2 regions of the Paenibacillus rhizoryzae genome follow, and region 2 is predicted to be linked to the other one. Evidence: riboswitches for the same ligand, from Rfam matches in the RefSeq annotation. Region 2 holds a riboswitch; the other holds the start of a gene.
The links. Region 2 has a riboswitch for cobalamin ahead of AC6ESO_RS11845 (ABC transporter substrate-binding protein). Riboswitches for the same ligand answer to the same signal wherever they lie in the genome.
Positions count from the first base shown of each region.

Region 1 (11,416 bases), on a different contig from region 2:
CATCCGGCGCTTTATACGTATTCACTACGACGTCGAAGGCTGCCAGATCGGATCCTGTGAGGGCGAAAATGTCTTTCTCTAACACGCTAACGTTGCTATCGGTGATTCTTGCAGCATTTCTTACGATCGCCGTAACTTCATGACCGCGATCCGTTGCTTCTTTCAAAATAAAACTTCCGGCTTTGCCTGTGGCGCCGATGATGGCGATATTCATGGTTTATTCCTCCGCTTTCTTCCGAACAGTAGTTGTGTTTTTCTGTATAGTCTCATATTATAGGGATAATTCGATTTTCGGTAGTAGGCACATTTATATAACCTAGTCACATAAATAAGACCATGAGAGCAGAGGGGGATTTACAATGGCCCGGACCTTATTCGAGGGAAGCATCCCCGAGGAACAAATTGAGGTTTGCCCGGTAACGGAAACGCAGAACGTCATTGCGGGCAAATGGAAAATTATTATGTTGTGGCATCTGAGAGAGACAAGGCGCTTCGGAGAGCTGCAGCGTCTGGTACCCGGCATTTCCAAAGGTATTCTGACCAACCAGCTCAGGGAGCTTGAGAGAGATCAGATGATACACAGAAAAGTGTATCAGGAAGTCCCTCCCAAAGTGGAGTATTCCCTGACGGAAGCAGGGAAAAGCTTCATTCCGATTCTGGAGAGCATGGGCGAGTGGGGCAAGAAATATACCAAAGGGAAGAGAGGAGGAGACGGCATATGAGCAAAGAGCTGATTGTTGCTGCTGAACGAGGCGATACGTCGAAGGTAGCTCGGCTGCTAAGCGAAGGAGCGAACCTCAATGAGCAGGATGGCAGAGGAAGAACGGCGGTAATGGCCGCGACGCATGCGAACAAGCCGGATGTGGTCCGATTATTGATTGAAGCCGGGGCGGATATTAACCTGCAAGACAATATGCGCGATAATCCCTTCCTCTATGCGGGCGCCGAAGGGCTGCTCGAGATTCTTAAGCTCCTGATTGCAGCCGGTGCCGATACCAAGCTGACCAATCGATATGGCGGAATTGCACTCATTCCTGCTTCAGAGAAAGGCCATGTGGAGAATGTAAGAGTACTGCTTACGGCGACGGATTCGAACGTCAACCACATCAACAATCTCGGCTGGACTGCGCTGCTGGAAGTGGTCATTCTGACAAACGGCGGGCCGAAGTACCAGCAGATCGCGAGACTGCTACTCGATCACGGGGCTGACGTAAATATCGCCGATCGTGACGGGATTACGCCGCTGCAGCACGCTAGAAATAATCATCGTTTTAAGGAAATTGAACAGATGCTGCTGCAGGCGGGAGCGCGATAAGCGTAACGATACGATCGTGATGGGCGTGCAAAGTACCTCTAGGACCAATGGTCTTGGAGGTTTTTCTTTTGCAAAAGCAACCAAAATTCGGCTCGCCGCCTTGCGTGGTGTGATATGATAATGGGCAGGTATGACCGGCCGGAAGAAGAAACCCACAGTGAAACCAAGGTGATAGATACGATGAATCGTAAAACAATCGGCATGTTCGCTCACGTGGATGCAGGCAAAACCACATTAGCTGAGCAGCTGCTGTACCATACGCATAGCATTCGGGAGCGCGGCAGAGTCGATCATAAGGATGCCTATCTCGACAGCCACGACATCGAACGGGCAAGAGGGATCACAGTGTTCGCAGACCAAGCGGTCATGACCTACAAAGGCGCTACCTATTACCTAATCGATACGCCGGGGCATGTCGATTTCTCGCCGGAGATGGAGCGGGCGGTTCAGGTGATGGATGCTGCGATCCTCGTCATCAGCGCGGTTGAAGGCATTCAGGGCCATACGGAAACGGTGTGGCAGCTGCTTCATAAGCATCGCATTCCGACGTTCTTGTTTATTAACAAAATCGATCGGGTTGGCGCAGGTGTAGATCGCATCTTCGAGGAGATTCGCATGCATTTGACGCCGGATGCGTGCAGGATCACGGGGCATTTCGCAGAAGACGGCCAAGTCGGAGAATCCCTGCTGGAGTGGATGGCGGAGCGGGATGAAACGTTATTGGACACGTTCCTGGCCGGTTCGGAGGACAATGGATTCTGGCTGCGAACGCTGCAGGATCAAATACGCGGCCACCGCCTTTTCCCATGTGCAAGCGGATCGGCCTTGCAGGACACAGGCGTTATCGAATTTCTGGATCAACTGCATCAGCTGACTACAGTGAATTATGACGAGCAAGCGCCTTTCGGGGGACGTGTCTATAAAATCCGGCATGACCCTAACGGCGTACGTTTAACTTACATCAAAGCCTTGAGCGGTACGCTGAAGGTGCGCGATGAGCTCTGTTATGGGAGCGGCGAAGATCAGGTTTGCGAGAAAGTGACGCGGCTCCTCCTTATTAACGGGAGCAAGTCGCAAGCGGTCGACCAGGTTTCGGCAGGTGATTTGTTTGCGGTGACCGGACTTTCAGGCGCCGAGGCGGGGCAAGGCTTGGGCATTTATTCGGATAAGCTGCTCTACTACATGGTCCCTACGCTTACGGCAAAGGTGATTTTCGCGGCAGAGTCGTTGAATGTGAAGGATGTGCTCAAAGCCTTCCAGGTGCTGAATGCCGAGGATCCGTCCTTGAATGTCATCTGGGAGGAAAGCCTGCAGGAGATCCACATTCATGTGATGGGGCTCATCCAGCTCGAAGTGCTGGAGCAGCTCGTTAAGGAACGATTCCAATTCGCCGTCTCCTTCGGCAGCCCCGAGATTCTGTATAAAGAAACGATCACATCGACCGTGAACGGATATGGCCATTTCGAGCCGCTCAAGCATTACGCCGAAGTGCATTTGCGCCTGGAGCCGGGGGAGCGGGGCAGCGGCTTGACGTTCATGAACGAATGCCATGCGAACGCTCTAAGCATCGGCAATCAAAATCTCGTGAAAACCCATCTCTATGAGCGCGACCATCATGGGCTGTTAACAGGCATGCCGCTCACCGATATTCGGGTGACGCTGCTGACGGGCGCCGGCCATAATGAGCATACACACGGCGGGGATTTTCGCGAGGCCACCTTCCGTGCCCTTAGGCAAGGTTTGGAGAAGGCGGAGAACATCCTGCTTGAGCCTTATTACGAGTATAAAATCAAAGTGGAAATCGACTACATGGGCCGCGTGTTATCCGATATTCAGCGGGCTTCGGGCGTGTTCGAGCCGCCTGTGACAACAGCTGCGCATGCGGTCATAACGGGCAGAGTGCCTGTCGCTACTTTCATGGATTACAGCACGGAGCTGGCTTCTTTTACGCATGGCAGAGGGATTGCGCACTTCGTCTTCGGCGGTTATGATCGCTGTCATAACGAACAAGCGGTGATCGAGCGGAAGAATTACCGGAAGGATGCGGACCCGTTGTACAGCTCGTCGTCGATATTTTGCGCGAAGGGGCATGGGTATACGGTCGCTTGGGATGAAGCGGAAGCGAAGATGCATTTATTATAAGCGGCAAGCTGGCTTCAACTTGATTAGGGGAGGGACTTCAACGTGGCAAAAGCATTAACCAAAGCGATTCCGGTGGGCGCTACCGTTTTTCCGATTATATTTGCGATCAGCATCGTTCACTTATTGAACGATACGATGCAATCCACCGTAACGGCGCTGTTTCCGATCTTGCGCGACTCGCTGCATTTAAGCTATAAACAGATCGGGTTTATCGCCTTTGCGATGAACATTACGGCCGCGGTCATCCAGCCAATGGTCGGCATGTACGCGGATAAGCGCCCGCGGCCTTATATATTGCCGATCGGAGTGTGCTTTACGCTGGTGGGCGTTGTTGCGCTCGCATTAGCTCCTGAGTATGCGTATATTGTGCTTGCGGTTATGATGATTGGTATCGGGTCGGCTATCTTTCATCCCGAATCTTCGCGCGTAGCCTATATGGCTGCAGGCGGTCAAAGAGGGCTGGCACAATCGATATTCCAGGTTGGCGGCAATATTGGCGGTGCGCTTGGACCCATTATGAGTGCGGCGATCTTCGTGCCGCTCGGACAAATCAGCGTCTTGTGGTTCTCCATCGCGGCAATCGCAGCCATTCTGATTCAGAGCTATGTCGCGCGTTGGTACAGGGATAATGCACCGCAATTACGTCCTGCGGGGGCCAAGGCGAAAGCGGCATCGAGCGCGAAGAAAGCTGCTGCCTCGAGAATTGGATTATCGCAAAAACAAATTACGTGGGCCATCGTTATCCTTGTTTTTCTGGTGGTATCGAAGCATATTTATATGTCCAGCTTGAGCAGCTATTATAGCTTTTATCTCATGGATACGTTCGGGGTTTCCGTGCAGCATGCGCAGTTATTTCTGTTTGCGTTTCTGGCAGCAGCCGCGGCGGGGACATTCTTTGGCGGACCGCTTGCCGACCGCTACGGCCGGAAAAATATCATTTGGTTCTCGATTCTGGGTACGGCGCCTTTCTCGCTCCTGCTGCCGTATTGCGACTTATTTTGGACCTGCGTGATGTGTATCTGTGCGGGGTTCGTGCTGTCATCGGCGTTCTCCATCATTGTCGTGTTCGCGCAGGAGCTGCTGCCCGGCAAAGTGGGTCTCGTATCCGGATTATTCTTCGGGCTGGCGTTTGGTATCGGTGGCTTGGGGTCGGCCGTTCTTGGCTGGATTGCCGATGCTACGAGCATCGAATATATGATGAAGCTATGCGCATACTTGCCGCTGCTCGGCATTCTCGCGATTTTCCTGCCGAAGGACGAGAAGCTGCATGCCTAATGGCATTACGTCGACATACCGATTACAGGGAGGAGGGCGCCTATTGCGGCGTCCTTTTCGCCATTTTCGTAAGGGGCAGCTACATATTCCGCATGCGTATGGGCATTGTAATGGGAGCAAATTTCTTAGTATCCGGTTAAAATCCGACATTTGTTGGTACTCCTCCCTCGGAAGCCTTATGATGAGACAAGGTGAATGAGACTATACTTTCGTCCATAATCATTTTTGAGTAGTGACACAGAAAGCAGGTTTACAAGCAATGGCAGACAATAAACGACAACAGTTTCGTTTCAGCGAAGCACCGATATGGGAGCTGCAGCGCAACTATTATGAAGAAGAAGGCATGAAGGCTTGGAACAATGACCAAGTCCCGCAATATATATCGAGTAATCCGATGATGGCTACTTCTTACGCGGAGATGATTTTCGGATTTCTTCAAGACCGCGCCGGCACAGGGGATCTTACTGAACCGGTAACGATCATTGAACTAGGTGCGGGTGCGGGACGCCTCGCCTTTCACACCTTGCATAAACTGTGCGAGCTGCGCGATTACGCCGGTATTGAGCTGCCGCCTTTCCGGTACGTAATGACCGACTTGGCAGCGAAGAACGTATTGGCTTGGCAGAATCATCCCGCTATGCAGCCGTTCATTCAAGAGGGCGTGCTGGACTTCGCAAGGTTTGACGCGGTACAGGATACAGAGGTGCATCTGGCTGTAGCGCAAACTACGGTACGTCCGGGTGACCTGAAGCAGCCGCTGCTGATCGTCGCGAATTATTTCTTCGATGTCATCCCGCAAGAGTTGATTTATGTCAGTGATGGCGAGGTCTATGAGTGCGATATCAGCGTCGAGTTTCCGGATAATCTCAAAGAGCTTACAACGTCAGAAACCATCAAACATATGAAGCTGAATTACGTGAATCGCCCGGCTCCGGAGTACCAAGCAGCAACGTACCCGTATCACGATCTCATCCAGATGTATGTGAAGGAGCTTGATGATTCTTATATCCTGTTCCCGGTAGCCGGGTTGACCTGCTTGGATCGGCTCCAACGGCTGTCACAGGCAGGGTTTCTGCTGATCACGGCGGATAAAGGCGATCACCGGCTGGAGCACTGGGATCTTGCGGAGCCGCCGGAATTCTTTCATCACGGCAGCTTCTCGTTAACGGCAAACTATCATGCGATTCAACATGTGCTGGAGCAGCGGGGCGCATTGTCGCTCTTTACGAAAGAGCATCATTACAACGCGATTAATGTCGGCTGCATTCTTATGTTGGAATCGCCAATGCGGTATGCCAACACCAGATTGGCTTTTCGGCGGTTTGTTGATCGATTCGGACCTGATGAGTTCTTCAGTTTGAAGGAGTGGGTCGATCCGCATTTGGGCACGATGGGGCTGCAGCAAATTTTGGCCTTCTGGCGGCTCGGCGGATACGACGCGGAGTTCTTTATCCAGAGCACGAAACGGATTTCGGCTCTGCTGCCTGAGGCAGGCGAAGAAGAACTGATGGATATTCAAAATGGCATACACATCATGTGGTCGTCATTCTATGTGATGGAGCAGCGTTATGATTTGGCGCTTGATGCCGGGCTGTTGCTGTTCGAGATGGAGTTCTACGATGACGCGAAGGAGTTCCTGAGCTTATCGATTGAAACCGATGAAGAGGAGTCTGTCCCGACTGTCTTATTCTGTCTGGCCATATGCAGCTATGAACTGGGAGATAAGGAAGCGGCGATGGCCTACTTGCGCGAGGCGCTCGTTCTGGAGCCTGAGCATGAGGATGCCTTGGCGTTGTTGCAAGCTCTGACAGCAGAAGAGTAGGTTGAATAAAGAAGGGTAGCCCTCGCGGTTGCCCTTTTGTTTGGCCTGATGGACAAAAGCATGGATCTTCTATAGTATGAATAGCAATTGAATAGAACAATCAAGGTGCACGCTTAGTAGATAGGCGCTGCTTAATAGGGAAGTCCGGTGAGAATCCGGCGCGGTCCCGCCACTGTAAATGAAGAGCTGATCTAGGATTTGCCACTGGCCTATATGAGCCGGGAAGGCATAGAGAAGCGTTGACGCATAGCCAGGAGACCTGCCTTGATTGGATTTCACAGACTCTACGGATGATGGAGGCGGTGCTTTTTTGTTGTCTTTATTATAGTTGCCGACGCCGGCTGCCCCTTGATTCTTATGAATCAGGGGCTTTTTGTTGTTCCGAACAGAGAAACCGAGTGGGTGTATACATGCGATTTGGGTCGCGATGTAGGCGACACCTATGATACAACCGGCGGTGGAAAGCCATGAAGGACGCCTTCTCCAGCTATCATCCGATCGTCAATTTTCTGTACTTTGCACTAGTCATCCTGTTTGCTATGGTGTTCATGCATCCGGCCTGCTTAGCTGCCCTTGCTGCTGGTTACAGCCTTCATCAATCCCGCGTTCAATCACGAGGGAGTCACGATCTTAACGTATTTGCATAGCGGCAATCCTTTGACGCTGGAATCGATCACTTACGGCATTGCGGCAGCCGCGATGTTTGTAACGGTCATTAGCTGGTTCTCGTGTTATAACGCGGTCATGACCTCGGATAAGTTTATCTACCTCTTCGGCACTGTCATTCCGGTCCTGTCGCTCATTTTCTCGATGGTGCTGCGTTTTGTTCCAAAGTTTAAGGCGCAGCTTGCCGTGGTGTCTCATGCCCAGAAATGTATCGGCAGAGATGTGACTAACGGCAGCCTCTTCATTAGAGTCAGGCACGGCATTCGAATTCTGTCGATCATGGTGACCTGGATGCTGGAGAACGCCATCGAATCGGCAGACTCCATGAAGAGCAGAGGCTATGGCTTAAAGGGAAGAACCGCCTTCTCCCTCTTTTTGTTTGACCGCCGCGACCGAATCGCGGTGAGCGGCATCGCAGCGCTAGGTGTATATTTGATCGCCGGTGGAATGGCAAAAGGACTGTATTTTAGGTACTTTCCTTCTATGCGAGGCGTCGATGTGTCGGCGTTCAGCTTAAGTTTATTTCTGGCCTACGCCGTATTATGCGCAGTACCGCTGATGATTAATAGTTGGGAGGACAGGAAATGGAAGCTTTCGCAATCCGACATTTAACGTTCGCTTACCCCGGCTCGGAGAAGAAAGCCTTAGACGATTTATCGTTAACGATCCGGCAAGGTGAGTTTGTGCTGATTTACGGACAATCCGGCTGCGGCAAATCCACGCTGCTCCGTCACTTGAAAACCGACCTTACCCCTCACGGCAGCCGAAGCGGGGAAATTCGATTTCAAGGGACGCCTCTCCCTCTTTTAGACAGGCGCGAGCAAGTCGCTCAAATCGGCTATGTCCTGCAGTCGCCTGACAATCAGATCGTAACGGACAAGGTATGGCATGAGCTGGCTTTTGGACTCGAAAGCCTGGGCTGCAGCACCTCGGAGATCCGGCGTCGTGTCGCGGAAATGGCCAGCTTCTTCGGCATTCAGGACTGGTTTCATAAACCGGTAACCGAACTCTCCGGCGGGCAGAAACAGCTGCTCAACCTGGCTTCCATCATGGCCATGCAGCCTAAGGCCCTCATTTTGGACGGGCCTACAAGTCAGCTGGATCCCATTGCTGCCGCGGAATTTCTGGCCACCCTCGCCAAGATCAACCGCGAACTTGGCGTCACCATCATCCTCTCGGAGCACCGGCTTGAAGACGTATTTCCTCTATCAGATACGGACGTCGTTATGGACCATGGCTCTATCCTCACTGTTGGCGCACCAACAGAGGTGGGCTTAAGGCTTCTTGCATTGGACCATTCTATGTTCAATGCCATGCCTTCCTTTGTGCGAATATATGCAAAAATCGACAATATTCTACCTTGTCCGATGACCGTTCGGGAAGGGCGAGAATTTCTGCATACACTCGCTGAGACAAGGAGTTACAAGAGGCATATCGCAGAGAAAGCCGTGGTACCTACCAGACAAAAGTCAGTTATAGAAGTAGATGGCTTTTGGTTTAAATACGACAAAAATGCTTCCGACATCATAAAGGGTTTGCACGTAAAAGTATACCCGGGAGAAATCTATGCGATTGTTGGCGGTAACGGTACAGGGAAGACGACCACGCTATCGCTAATGGCGGGGCTGCGCAAGCCCTATCGCGGACGAGTGCTGCTCCAAGGAAAGCCGGAAGGGATCCAAGAGAGCGTCCGTTACGTGACGGATTTATGCGGTTTGCAGGATTTGCTGCAGCGGCACCCTTATGATCTGTCCGGAGGCGAACAACAGAAGGCAGCTCTTGCTAAAGTGCTGCTTCTGAAGCCGGCCATCCTACTGTTAGATGAACCGACCAAGGGATTAGATGCACATTTTAAGCTGGAACTAGCGGAAATCTTGCTCAATCTGACGCGGCAGGGAACGGCTATTGTGATGGTCAGCCATGATATTGAGTTCTGTGCCAGCTACGAGGATCACGGGATGGTGTCGGCCGTATCCGACCGCGACACAATAGAAAATGCGCAATAAAGAAGCCCGGGATACAAAGATCCCAGGCTTCTTATTCACGACGATCACGCTAAATGCTTACTTCTTGCCTTTGGCTTTCAACCATTCGTCCAGCTGTTTCTGCTTCTCTTCGATTACTTTCGCGGAGCCGGCTTTCTTCATGGCGTCAACCAGCTTAGGAATGTATTCGTTTGGATCAACTGCGCCTGTCGTGACCGCGGCTTCGTACTCTTTGTAAACGGCGTCCATGTTGGCCAATTCCGTCTTAACCGGCTCTTGGTTGAATTGGAAGCCCCAAATTTCCGGTACCATAGCCGAGTTATTAAGCTCGATTGTTTTCGGCCAAGTATCGTCCGATTGGCCTTCCAGCAAGTAACCGATTGTAACGTTACCCATTGCCCATGCTACGTTCGGAGCATAGCCGCCGTCTGTCTTGACCTTGATATGAGTGGCATCGAGTTTATCATAATGCTTGCCTTCAACACCGAAGGCGAGGAGATTGAACAATACCGGATCCGTATTCGCCAGATTGAGGAACATCATCGCTCTCTCCGGGTTTTTGGAGGTGTTGCTGATCGCTGTCATTGTCGGCTGAACACCGCTAAACCTAGGTTCATACATGGGGATGAAGACGACATCTTTGCCGCCCATGTTTTGTTTCATCTCGATTTCGCCGCCCGGCTTGAGCGTCCACTCGTAGAAAGCAACGATTTTGCCTGCTTTCTGATAGTCAGCGAAAGTAGCCGTGGCTACGTCTTTATTGACATAACCTTTCTTGAACCAATCATGCAGCAATTGATGATGAGCCAAATATTCCGGTGCTTCCAGCACATATTCAAGCTTATAGTTTGGATCGCCGGTTCTGTATTCAACGCCGGCAAGTCCGTCAAAGCCATACATATAAGGAACGAAGGTGTTCGATCTGGAACCAAATGCAATTTTATCCGGTTCACCGGCTTTGACTTTCTCCAGGAACGGCTCCAAGTCCTTATACGTTTTGATTGTGCTAATATCTAGGCCGTACTTGTCGGCCATTTCCTTCTGAACGACGAAGCCGCCGCCTTGCGCAATAATTTGATAGTTAGGAATGGCGTACAATTTACCTTGCGAGTTTCGTGCTCCTTCAATCGCCGCTTTCGGCAGGCTGTTGACGAAATCAGGTGCATACGCGGTGACAAGCGATTCTAGGTCTTTGAATGCGCCTTTAAGTGAATTGTTCTCGTAGTTGAAGGACCAGTTCGACGTCCACATCATATCGAACGTTTCACCGGCGGAGACGATTGTATTCATCTTCTGATCATAATCACCGAACGTAATCGGCAGCAGTTTAACGGTCGCATTGATTTTCGGCTTGATATACTCGTTTACGGCTGCTTCGACCGAAGCAAGATCCGGCTGCAATTCAGGTTGGGGAATATAATAGGTCAATTCTACGGGCGGCAGTTCTTCTTTCTCAGGCTCTGCCGGCTCATTGGTAGTTGTCTCTGAAGTAGTGGATTCCGTGTTCGTTGTCGTTGCCGGCTCATTCGTTGACGTGTTAGATTCATTGTTCTTATTGCCGCTGCAAGCGCTTGCAAGCAATAAGATTAGCATACTGGCCAATACTAATTTAAGAAAGGCTTTCTTTTTCATGTTTAGCGTACCCTCCCAAGTGATTGTTTCGCACATTGAATCAACCCTGCCCCAGCATCTTACTATCTAACTGTGATTCTTGTACCCCCTCTCGTGGAGTCAACCGACGAAGACTTGATTACGGACGTCAACCTTTCAAGGAACCCACAGTTAAGCCTTTGACAAAATATTTCTGAAAAAACGGGAAGATAAACATCATCGGACCCGCTGCCAGCACCGTCATTGCCATCCTCGCGGATAAGTTGGGAAATTTGCTGGTATCGATATGCAGACCACTCATAAACTGCGAGCTAGTGGTTAAGAAATTGATGGTACTCATCATTCGCGTAAGCAGCAGCTGAATCGGAACGAGCTTCTCGCTGTTAATGTAGAGCATCGCCGGAAACCATGAATTCCAGTAGTTAAACGAGATAAACAGGCCTAGTGTAGCGAGCGCTGGCTTAGATAGCGGTAAGATCATCTGGAAGTAAATCCGCCATTCGCTGGCTCCATCCACCTTCGAGGACTCAATGAGCTCCTTCGGGATCTCGCCGATGAAGCCTTTCATAATTAGGATGTAGAAGGGAGACAGCATCCCTG
Region 1 covers NZ_JCAALT010000011.1:33,131-44,546, reverse strand. The annotation lists gene AC6ESO_RS25990 (NAD(P)-dependent oxidoreductase) at 1-214, opposite strand, end outside; gene AC6ESO_RS25985 (winged helix-turn-helix transcriptional regulator) at 360-722, shown strand; gene AC6ESO_RS25980 (ankyrin repeat domain-containing protein) at 719-1,315, shown strand; gene AC6ESO_RS25975 (GTP-binding protein) at 1,496-3,457, shown strand; gene AC6ESO_RS25970 (MFS transporter) at 3,500-4,732, shown strand; gene AC6ESO_RS25965 (tetratricopeptide repeat protein) at 4,992-6,554, shown strand; cobalamin riboswitch at 6,641-6,835, shown strand; gene AC6ESO_RS25960 (energy-coupling factor transporter transmembrane component T) at 7,128-7,832, shown strand; gene AC6ESO_RS25955 (ABC transporter ATP-binding protein) at 7,805-9,226, shown strand; gene AC6ESO_RS25950 (DUF3502 domain-containing protein) at 9,284-10,837, opposite strand; gene AC6ESO_RS25945 (carbohydrate ABC transporter permease) at 10,965-11,416, opposite strand, start outside.
Region 1: linked by a shared signal. The riboswitch ahead of AC6ESO_RS25960 (energy-coupling factor transporter transmembrane component T) and the one ahead of AC6ESO_RS11845 (ABC transporter substrate-binding protein) in region 2 are both predicted to bind cobalamin.

Region 2 (11,416 bases):
TCTCACCACCACCGTTAGGCTAACATTTCCAAAAGCACATGCCAAGCATAGCATCACCTGCCAAAAACAGTCAATTAAATTTTGGTTAAAATAACAAATAAAATTATTATAAGTTATTAAAGTGTTATGTAATTGTTATTTTGTTAGGTATTTGTACATACCTGACGGTATATAAAAAGCCCGTCTGAACGCGCTTCGACGCATTCAGACGGGCTTTAAGGGTTCCAGATATCGATTCAGATAACGGACTCCATGCTCGCAATGGGATGAGCATAGGCATCTCGAATAATGATCTCGCCATAAATCAACTTTTTCTCATAGGACGAGCTCGGATTAAGGATCCGCCACAGGATTTGATCGACAGCTCTCATTCCAAGCAATTCTTTGTTCACATTGACCGTTGCAAGAATCGGATAATTGTCGCAGGTGTTGTCGTAGCCGGTAACGGCGCATTGTTCCGGCACCTGGATCTGCAGCTTATTCAGCTCTTCGATCAAATACCTTGCATTCACGTCATGCGCGCAGACGAATACCTCAGGCAGTTCTCCCAGCTTGATCTTGGAGAATAAGAGATACATATCTTGAGCGTCGGGACCGATCAGCTGCGGGTCTTGATTCAATTCGATCTGATAGCTTTCCAACGTCGTGCGGAAGGCAAGCCATCTCTCGAAATAGCTAGGCGCATCATTGATGCTCCCAACGTATTGGAACTTCCGGTAGCCCTTGCTTATTAATTTCGTCATGAGCTCCTGTACACAGCTGAAATTGTCGGAGAATATCGTGTCGCAATGGAGTGCCGGATCGCTGTGGTCGATCATGACGACAGGGATATTCATTCGTTTAATATCGAGCAGAATCTGAGTCGAGACAGAGCCGATCGTAATGACGCCTTGGATGGCTTCGGGCTTGAGAAGCGAAAATACATGCTCGCCGGACGGTTCGGTCAGCGTAATGATGTCCATGCCCCGCTGGCTCAATCTCGCGTTGACGCCGTCAAATACAGGACCCCAATAGACGGAATCCCGATTCTGATATCGCACGTTCGGAAACAGTACGACAATGGTTCCGCTCCGCTTCACGTCCTCATGCTCGTTCAGCTCTCCCGTAAACCGGGCGGGCTCATTATTTTTGAAATATCCGAGCTGGCCTGCCGCTTTCATGATCATTTCTCTCGTTCGCTCGCTCACGCCATTCTTGCCAGATAACGCGCGCGATACGGCAAACTTCGAAACGCCTGCAAAATCGGCTATTTCCTGGATTTTTACTTTTCCTCTCATTCGGACCAGTCCATTCTGTGCACAATTTAGGTATCTCAGCCTATTGATCGGTCTTTGAGCGCATTTCGATGAATGAGTCCAAATTTGCCGCTTGTTGTAATCCAATCATAGCAAACAGTTTGTCAAACGTAAATCAGATGATGCTATTTGTTATGTATTTGTTTGGTCAAATAGCAAAAAGTTAACGGAATCTCCATTTGAACATACAAAGAACGACCTTGCAGACTTGTTATCCGCAGGTCGTCCCTTATCGTTTCTCGTTCGCAAAGCATAAACGAAACTACAATTACACCAAAACCAACATTAGATTAAACAGCAGAATCGATTCTATGATTTCAGACATGGCTCCATAGGTATCTCCGGTCAAACCGCCCAGTTTGCGGGTCAGCCAAATGCCGAGAATCCAGCCCGCGGCAACCGCAATTCCTCCTTGCAGCAGCAGCGTAACCAACGCCGACTGAAGCCCGGCACTCGGCCATACAAGCCATGAACCTGCCGTTAGCAAAATGGCCACCACCACCGCCCACGCGGCATGACGAAAGCGCACCGCTCGAAACAACGATGCCATCCCCTCGTTTGGCCTTGCGAACGGAAACACTGCCATGGCAAGGACAATCCATAACCGGCTCCAGGCGCAAGCCATCATGATCAGAGGGAAGAAGCAGCGCCAGTCCAGCTCCGATACGTTCATTACAGCCGACAAACTGGAGAATTTAAACAATAACAGCAGCACCGCCGTCAATACGCCCATCGCGCCAACCCTGCTGTCTTTCATAATATCCAGCATCTTCTCGCGGGAGCGGTGGCTCATCACCCCATCCGCGGTATCCATCAGCCCATCTGTATGCAATCCGCCGCTAAGCGCAATCCAGACCGCGAGCAGAATAACGGCAGACGGCATCGCTGGCACTGATTCATGAAGCAGCATGCCAGCCAACGCCACAACTCCGCCGATCACCGCACCAACAACGGGATAGTAGATGACGCTTCGCGCAAGTACCTCCGGCGTGAACGGGATCACGACAGGTACCGGAATTCTCGTCAGCAATTGAAACGCGGTTCCAGCAGCTTGTAGCTGTTCTTTCAGTATTCGGCTAAGCATGCTAATCCTCCCCCAGGTCAAAGGCATGCGCCTTCAAATCAAGCGGGATTCCGGCCACCACTAGCAATGCTTGCTCTGCGCAAGCAGCCAGCTTGCGGTTCATTCGCCCCGCCTCGTCGCGAAATTGACGTCCGAGCGGATAAGTCGGCACGATCCCGCTGCCTACCTCATTGGTAACGAGCAGCAGCGGACCCTTGTATCCGGAAACAGCCTCAACAAGTCGATTAACCTCCGCTGAGAGCGCGCCGGAATCATAGCGATATGATTCTCCATCATTCGCATCGAATTCACCTAGTCGAAGCATCTGATTCGTCAACCACAGCGTAAGACAATCGATAATAACGGCCGGACGCCCATGGCCATGGTCTCGCCCTTCTCCCGCAACTACCGCTTCCGCCTCGAGCTTTACCAACAGCTCCGCCACATCATAAGGCTCCTCAATCGTTTGCCAAGCAAACCCTGACCGCTCGCGCGAATCCCGATGGTGATCGGTCCGTTCCTTCATCTCCTCATCCCATATCTGAGATGTGGCGACATAGATGCCCCGCTTAGCCAGCTTCATCGCGTACGCTTCGGCAAAGCCGCTCTTCCCGCTCCGTGCACCGCCGGTAATGAATATCGCCATGTTCTCCCCTACCTCTCGTTCCACCAATTGCTATAAGGCAGCTACTCGCGGGAAACACCGGCGCTCTCGAACGTAGCCATTTCCCGCATTATACGAAGTGCCGCATCGACAAAATGGAAACAAAGCACGGCCCCCGTCCCCTCGCCAAGCCGCATATCCAAATGAATCATCGGCGATAGGCCGATCTGCGCGAGCAGCTTGCGGTGTCCTTGCTCTTGCGAGAGATGTGAGCCGATCATAAATGCCGCCGATTGCGGTGCAATCGAGGCTGCCACAAGCGCCGCTGCCGAAGAGATAAAACCATCAATGATAACCGGGCAGCGATTGGCGGCGGCGCCGAGAATGACGCCGACCAATCCGGCAATCTCAAGTCCGCCCACTTTTGCCAGCGTACCGATCGGATCGCTCGAAGTAGGCGCGTTGCAGGCGAGCGCCCGCTTGACCACATCGACCTTATGCAAACGCCGCTCTTCGTTGATGCCGGTACCAAGTCCAACCGCCTCATCTGCCGTCATGCTGCCGAGCACCGCGCAGAGCGCGGCGCTTGCCGTCGTATTGCCAATCCCCATTTCGCCCGTTGCGAACATGCGATAGCCGTCCGCAGCAAGCTTTTCCGTCAAATGAAAGCCGTCTATAATAGCCGCGACCGCTTCATCGCGCGTCATCGCCTGCTCTTTTGTCATGTTCGCAGTGCCCTTACGGGTTTTGCAGGCAATCAATGACGGATGTTCCAAATCCGCATTCACGCCCATATCCACGCAGAACACATCAGCACCAGCACCTCTGGCAAGTACGTTCACACATGCACCGCCCGAGAGAAAATTCAATACCATTTGAGGTGTTACTTCAGCGGGAAAAGCACTAATTCCTTCTTCGCATACACCATGATCACCAGCCATCACAATAACCGCACGCTTCGATAAATCAGCCGTGATTTCACCAGATATGCCAGCTATTTGCTTCGCGATTTCCTCCAGCTTTCCCAAGCTGCCCGGCGGTTTCGTCAAATTGTCCAAATGCAGCTGCGCTGCTTCCATATGCTCCACGTATAGTGGCTGAATCCGTTCAATTAACCCCGTTAAATAAATTTCGTTTTTCATGCTAAACTCTCCTTTTCCAATACCCTTTACGATTAAAATATCGGCTTTACAACGTCATGGAATTGATCAGGCGCTGGGAGCTTCGCAAGGTGGCGAAACGATTGTCATTCGCCTCGAACGTATTCCCTCGGTTGCACGCCTGATTGCAGTAATATTTGGGGTACGCCGGTATCCGGATGCGGCAGTACGATGGATCTGGCGCCAAATACCGTTAGAATGAGCTCAGGCCGAATGACTTCCGAAGGAGGCCCAAAAGCTTCTATGCCTCCATTATGTAGTACGAGCAATTCATCGCAGTAATGCGCAGCCAAATTCAAATCATGCAATACAGCAATTACTGTAAGTCCCCGCTCGCGCTGCCACTTCTTCACCGTATCCAGCAGCTGTACCTGATAGCCGATATCCAGATAAGTGGTCGGTTCATCGAGAAGCAGCAGCTCCGGCTCCTGCGCCATCACTTTTGCCAATGCAACGCGCTGACGCTCGCCTCCACTAAGCTGATCGATCCGTCGATGCTGCAGTTCAAGCAGTCCCATGGCTCCAAGTGCTTCGTCGACCACATCACCGCTGCCGGAGGTTTCCTCACCCAGCCAATTCTGGTAGGGAAAACGCCCCATCGTGACTACCTCTCGAACCGTAAAACCAACCGCCGGAAGTCCGCCTTGCTGCAGCACGGCGACCCATTTCGCCAATTCCTTGCGCTTATACGCGGCAACAGCCTGCTCCCTCAACCGCACTTCGCCGGAAGTCGGCGGTTCCATTCCTGTTAGCAGCTGCAGCAACGTAGATTTACCGACGCCATTGGGACCGATAATGCCGTACATACGACCTTCCCGCATCGAGAAACTAATCTCGCGCAGAATTTGCTTGTCCGCAATTATTTTGGATAATCGCCTTGCTTCGATCATGCCTGCGACCCTCCCTGCAGCACCTTGCGCCGATAGAGCAGATAGGCAAAGAACGGTGCACCGATAAGCGCCGTCACGACGCCAAGCGAAATTTCTTTCGGGCTGAGTGCTGTCCGAGCGAGCGTATCCGCCCATAGGAGATAAATAGCACCACCTACGGCAGACAGCGGAATAATCAAGCGATAATCAGGACCGACAAGGAGGCGCAGGAGATGAGGCACGACTAGCCCTACGAATCCTACTACACCGGCAATCGAAACCGCAACAGCCGTCAGTAAAGTAGAAACGATAAGAACAATCAGCTTCGTACGCTCAACGTTTACACCTAAATGCGCGGCATGCCGCTCACCCAGCACGAATAAGTTGAGATGCTGCCCATAACGAATCATCACCGGCAGCCCTACAATGAGAAACGGTACGATCAACCGGACATGCTCCCAGCTCCGTGCGCTAAGACTGCCCATTAGCCAGAATAAGGCTTCGTTAATAACGCCTTGAGACATCGACACCATGAACGTCACGAAAGCGCCAAGGAACGCTTGAACGATTACTCCGGACAAGATTAGCGTCTCGACGTTAATCGCACCTCTTGCTCGCGAGAGTGCAAATACAATAACGAGTGTAATCATTCCTGTTGTGAACGCGACCAGAGGGACAGTCCATAAACCGATTACCGTCTGATAACCAAATACGATCATGAATGCCGCGCCTACCGAACACCCTGTTGCGACACCTAGTGTAAATGGATCGGCCAGTGGATTACGCAACACACCTTGAAACCCGGAACCGGCAAGCGCCAAACAAGATCCGACAAGCATGGCCAATACGACTCTGGATAATCTCAGCTGTGTCACAATGGCAATATCGCTGGCATCATAGAGACCATTCGGATCTTCCATCCATGGCAGTTGATGAATCAGAATTCCCCAAACGCGCAGCAATGGCAATCTGGATGAGCCGATAGACAAACTGACGACGACAGATACGGCAAGAAGGAGCATCGCTGCTCCTCCATAAACATAAAGCTTTTTTCTCATCTTACTTGAACAGATCCGGATGCAGCTTCTTCGCTACCTCCAGCAGCCCATCGGCAAGTCTAGGTCCGACACGGGTCAACGGATCCTGATCAACTTCAAACACTTGCTTGTTCTTAACGGCATTAATTGTTGCCCAGCCCGGTCTAGTCTCAATTCCGGTTAGGATTGGATTCTTCTCCCCTTCAGCAAGCGTCATGGAAGCATAGATAATCTGATCCGGATTCGATTTCACGACTGACTCGGGATCAATCTCGTACCAGCCCTGCTCACTTGCAATGTTAACACCGCCGGCGAGAGTAATGAGTTCATCCAGAAACTCTCCTTTACCGACTGTCCAGCCCGGTGCGAATTCCAAGTACACATTCCTTTTCGGTGCATCTTTAACGGTATTAACAACCTGTTCTCTAACTTGCTCCATATGAGCCGTAACCTGTGCGGCTTGATCGTTCTTATCCAAAATTTCACCGATCTGCTTCACCTTCTCCATGACCGCATCATACGTCTTAGGATCTGTTGCAAACACCGGAATTTGGAGAGAGCGAAGTTTATCGACAACGGCTTTTCCCATTGTATAGGAGGCGAGGACAAGGTCTGGTTTAAGCGAAACGATTTTCTCAATATCGGCGTCCATGTCGCCGATCTTCGGCAGACTCTCCGCTTCCTTCGGATAGTTGGAGTAATTATCCACGGCAACCAGAGAAGTCCCTGCATCTACCGCATAGACGATTTCCGTCTCACTAGGCAGCAGCGAAACAATACGAGCAGGTGCCGACTGGAACGTAAGCTCTGTACCCGTTACATCCTTCAACGTCAGCGGATAGACCGAATGTTGTGCCGCATTATTTGTCGTTTGATTTTGATCAGCTGTGTTGACAGCATTACCCTCAGTGGCAGCTTGAGTTCCGTTATTTTCCTTCGTACCGCAAGCAGCTGTAATCAGCAGCAGCGCAGCCATGGTTACTAATAACGCGATTTTAGTTAACGGCATTAATTTTGATTTCATTTGAGTCATACTCTCCCTATTTTATAATTGCGTACAAGAAGAACCGGCTGTCATTCTAAAATGACACAAAAAAAAGCATTTCCGACTTGAGCGTCAGAAATGCTTACGTTCCGTAGAACATCAGCGGGCAATACGAAACTGCCCATCTCCAACACCTCCCTAAGTCCTCGTAGGTAGCGTTCATTCCGAACAGGCAGGTATCCTGACTTGAAGCTTCTGTCATCAACGTCTTCCCAAACGATCCCATCGTTCAGTGACTTCGTATTGATGCATTGTCGACTGCAGATGGACGAGCATACCTCCATCCCAATATCGACGCTTCTTACAGTGGCGGGTCCGTGCCGGCATTGCACCGGTCTTCCCTTTTAAGCTAAGCTTGCGCGATTCTTCAAATGATGGAATCGACCGCATACGCTTAGCACCTGTTCCTAAACTATGAAATTGTGCTTGAGTAAATATACCATCACCTATTTAAGATGTCTATATTTGGCCTCGTTTCCGAAGAAATCGATTCATTTGGCCGTTTAAACGCAATGCATTAAATACGACCGAAACCGAGCTGAGTGCCATAGCTGTTCCGGCCATCCACGGCTCTATGCCGCCCACTGCTGCAAATGGGATCACAATGGAGTTATACAGCAGCGCAAAACCTAGATTCTGACGGATATTGCGTACCGTCAGCCTACTGATTTGAAACGCCTCATAGATGCCTGTCAGACGCGAACGAAGCAGTGTCATATGCCCGGCATGAAGCGCCGCTTCCGTACCGCCGCCCATCGCGATGCCGACGTCTGCGGCCGCAAGTGCAGGAGCATCGTTCCAGCCGTCTCCGGCCATTGCAATGACTCTATCTTCCGCTTGCAGCTCTCGAATGAGCTCCGCCTTGTGCTCCGGCAGCATGGAGGCATGAACATCATCTTTTGCAATGCCCGTGATCCTGGCTACGTTCATAGCTGCTGACGGATGATCGCCCGTGGCAAGTAGAATGCGAATCCCTTCGGCTGCCAGCGCGGTCACCGCATCCGTTGAGGAGCGCTTCACTTGATCCGTGAAGGCAAAAGCACCTGCGCACTCCCCGTCTATCGCGGCATAAATGACCGTCTCCCCGAGGTCTTCTTTACGATTGACGAAGCTTAACAAAACCCTGTTCATCGTCCAGTTCCGCTCAGCGGCAAAACCGGCATTTCCGATTTCAACCCGCTTACTCTCCACGACAGCTTCAATCCCCTTACCTGGGAACGAATGATATGCCGTTGATTCCGGGATTACTAACCCGGCCCGCTTAGAGGCCGCCTTTATTGCTGCCGCGAAAGGATGCTGGGAGTCTGCCTCAGCCGACGCCGCTAAGCGCAGCAGCGCACTCGGTGAACCGGATAATGCGGATACTTCGGTTAACGCAGGTTTGCCTTCGGTTAACGTCCCCGTCTTATCCAGGACGATTGTATCTAATTGAGCCAGACGCTCCAGCGCGCCAGCTTCCTTCATTACAATGCCGCGGCGAGCAAGCTTTCCGGTGGCCAATACGAGTGAAATCGGCGCTGCCAAACCAAGCGCGCACGGACACGCGGCTAGAAGAACAGCCAGCGCATGAAGCGAGGCCTTCCCCCAATTGCCAGGCTCAAGCCAAATTAGCCAGAGAAGCAAGGTAGCTATAGAGAGCAGCATCATGACAGGTACAAAAATAGCCGATAACCGATCTACCCTTCGCCCGATCGAAGACTTCGTCGCTTGAGCTTGGCGCGTCAACGCCGCAATCCGGCTTAACATCGTATCCGGCCCTGTCGCCGTGACTCGAATTCGCAGCTCTTGTCCGCGAACAATCGTACCCGCGTACACTTGATCGCCGGCAGACCTCACAACAAGTGCGCTCTCTCCTGTTAGGAATGATTCATCCATCGTCGAATGTCCTTCGACGATGATGCCATCAGCAGGGAGAGGTTCGTTAACCGCTGCAATAAGGTGATCTCCGATCCTCACTTTGGCGAGAGAAGTTTTCTCCCTGCTGCCACCGCGAATGACCATCGCTTCATTGGTTTGGAGCGCGGCATAGCTGTCGCTTTCCTTCATAACCCTCTCCGATGCGGACGCCTCAAGCAGCTTGCCGAGCAGCACGGCGGTTATGACCACCGCTGAAGTTTCAAAATATAACGCTCCCCCGGTCATCATGGAGATATAACTGTACGCGAACGCAGCCGTAGTCCCAATCGCTACGAGCACGTCCATATTCGCCGTTCGTTCTCGAAGGGCATAGAATGCACCAAAGTAAAACGGCATCCCGATAAAGAACTGCACGATTGCCGCAAGCACAAACTGAAGCAGCGGCTCTTGAATAATCAACGGAACCGGAATGGCTTCCAGCCATGCATAATGATGCACCATCGTCCATAGCAGCGGAATCGTGAAGAGTACCGCTACGAAGACGCGCACCTTAAGCGAGTCGAGTTCAGATGTACCGTCACCATCCTTCCCATAGAGGAAAGCGTGAAATCCAAGCTGCCCGATTCGTTCTATAATGGATGTCGGTGTCGTTTGCTCCGGCGAGAAGGTGATGTAAGCTGATTTGGCCGCATAATGAACGGATACGCCGGATACGCCCGCCAGCTTGCCGACAGCCCGTTCGATACGGGTTGCACAGGCTGTACAGCTCATGCCGTGTATTCGCAAATCAAGCGCTTGGTCTCCGTGTTGCTGCTGCATAAGGAACCTCCTAAATCAAACAAACTAGCTGTCCTACTCTCCACTATATGGCAGGGTTGTTCGACTCATGATATAAACAAAAAAAGCACCTTCGCGCAGCAAGCGCGAAAGTGCTCTCTTGATCCATAATTTATTCCCCGGTAGCCACTTCACCCGGCCAGCTCAGCATACCGCCGAGCACATTAACGACCTCATACCCTTGCGCAGCCAAATAATCACAAGCTTTGCCGCTGCGATTGCCGCTTCTGCAAACCATATACAGCGGTTCCTCGAAATCATTCAATTCCCCGAGTCGTTCGATGAAGACGGAGAGCGGGATGCTCACCGCTTCTTTAATGTGGCCGGATTCCCACTCATCAGGTTCCCGAACGTCGATCACGCTCAGTTTCTCGCCTTCCCGCAATCGGGTTTCCAGTTCACTTGCCGTTATTTCTCCCATTTCCTGCAATCGCTCCTTAGCGCTAATATTCAAACCTATACCTGCATTCTACTCCTCTGGCAGGCCCAATGTCCATCCAGAGAACGACATAAGAAGGAGCAGCGTCCGCTACTTCCCGCGAACGCTGCTCCTACGATCCATTTCGTTAAATACGTACCGCTGTCCCGCTGACTGCAACCATAAGCATACCTTCACGTACGACCTCATAATCGATGTCGATGCCGACAAGTGCATTAGCGCCAAGCCTTGCCGCTTGACTCTGCATTTCACTAAAAGCAACGTCACGCGCTTCCTTCAGCTTCGTCTCGTAAGCACCTGAGCGTCCTCCGACAATATCGGTAATGCTGGCAAACAAATCACGCATTATGTTTGCACCCATAATCGCTTCCCCGGTTACAACACCAAGGTATTGCTGAATCGGATGTCCTTCAATCGTAGGCGTAGTCGTTACTATCATCGAAATCCCTCCCAATCGGTATAGTGAGTCATACGTAAGAAGTCAGTCATTGGATTCAAATCATGGATGAAAAAGCAGGCAAGCCATCCACTTTCCCGTCTTCCATAAATTGAATACGAACGACTTTCTCGCTATGCTGCTCAAACCAAATGCGAACGGTCACTTCGAACTTGCGGGAGCCTTTGTTCAGCAGCATGCGAAACGTTTCCGTCATCATGCCCGCTTCCTCCACTTTGCGCCCGACATGCTTATAATCCACGATCTCGGCATGATAGCGGTGCATCGTTTCCTTCATCGCGAGTCTGCCCCACTTTGCGTACGGCGGTTCCGCAGAAACAGGGGTTACGGCACAGAACAACATCATACAAGTCATCATTAGAATAATTAATGGTCTCATTCTTCCACCTCCATAGTCTAGGCGATGGTAGAATTCCCCAATTCGAGCTCGTTCATGCATGCTTAATCTTATTGTTTCAACTGGAATGCATCTTTGACCACATGCTGACTTCTTATCAAAATCCGACATGATAGCAGCAGCGCGGCACTCCAGCACCATAGAAATCCATTCCAGAGCGGATCAAACACTCCCTTAGGCGGATGAATAAACTTATAAGGGATACCGTCTGTGAATAAAGTGTCTCTTAGGTTGGAACCGACTCTGAGCGCAAGAATAGCCGCAACGATTAGTGCAAGTGACCCGAGCGCATGCCACAATTTCTGCTTCTTCACGGCCCAATAGAGCAGTGAAGCCACATAGAATCCGAATAATAA
Region 2 covers NZ_JCAALT010000003.1:607,100-618,515, reverse strand. The annotation lists gene AC6ESO_RS11875 (LacI family DNA-binding transcriptional regulator) at 237-1,277, opposite strand; gene cobS (adenosylcobinamide-GDP ribazoletransferase) at 1,564-2,379, opposite strand; gene cobU (bifunctional adenosylcobinamide kinase/adenosylcobinamide-phosphate guanylyltransferase) at 2,381-3,004, opposite strand; gene cobT (nicotinate-nucleotide--dimethylbenzimidazole phosphoribosyltransferase) at 3,046-4,104, opposite strand; gene AC6ESO_RS11855 (heme ABC transporter ATP-binding protein) at 4,209-5,012, opposite strand; gene AC6ESO_RS11850 (FecCD family ABC transporter permease) at 5,009-6,049, opposite strand; gene AC6ESO_RS11845 (ABC transporter substrate-binding protein) at 6,051-7,052, opposite strand; cobalamin riboswitch at 7,228-7,490, opposite strand; gene AC6ESO_RS11840 (heavy metal translocating P-type ATPase) at 7,533-9,749, opposite strand; gene AC6ESO_RS11835 (rhodanese-like domain-containing protein) at 9,880-10,188, opposite strand; gene AC6ESO_RS11830 (heavy metal-binding domain-containing protein) at 10,334-10,645, opposite strand; gene AC6ESO_RS11825 (DUF3889 domain-containing protein) at 10,701-11,042, opposite strand; gene AC6ESO_RS11820 (DUF4184 family protein) at 11,111-11,416, opposite strand, start outside.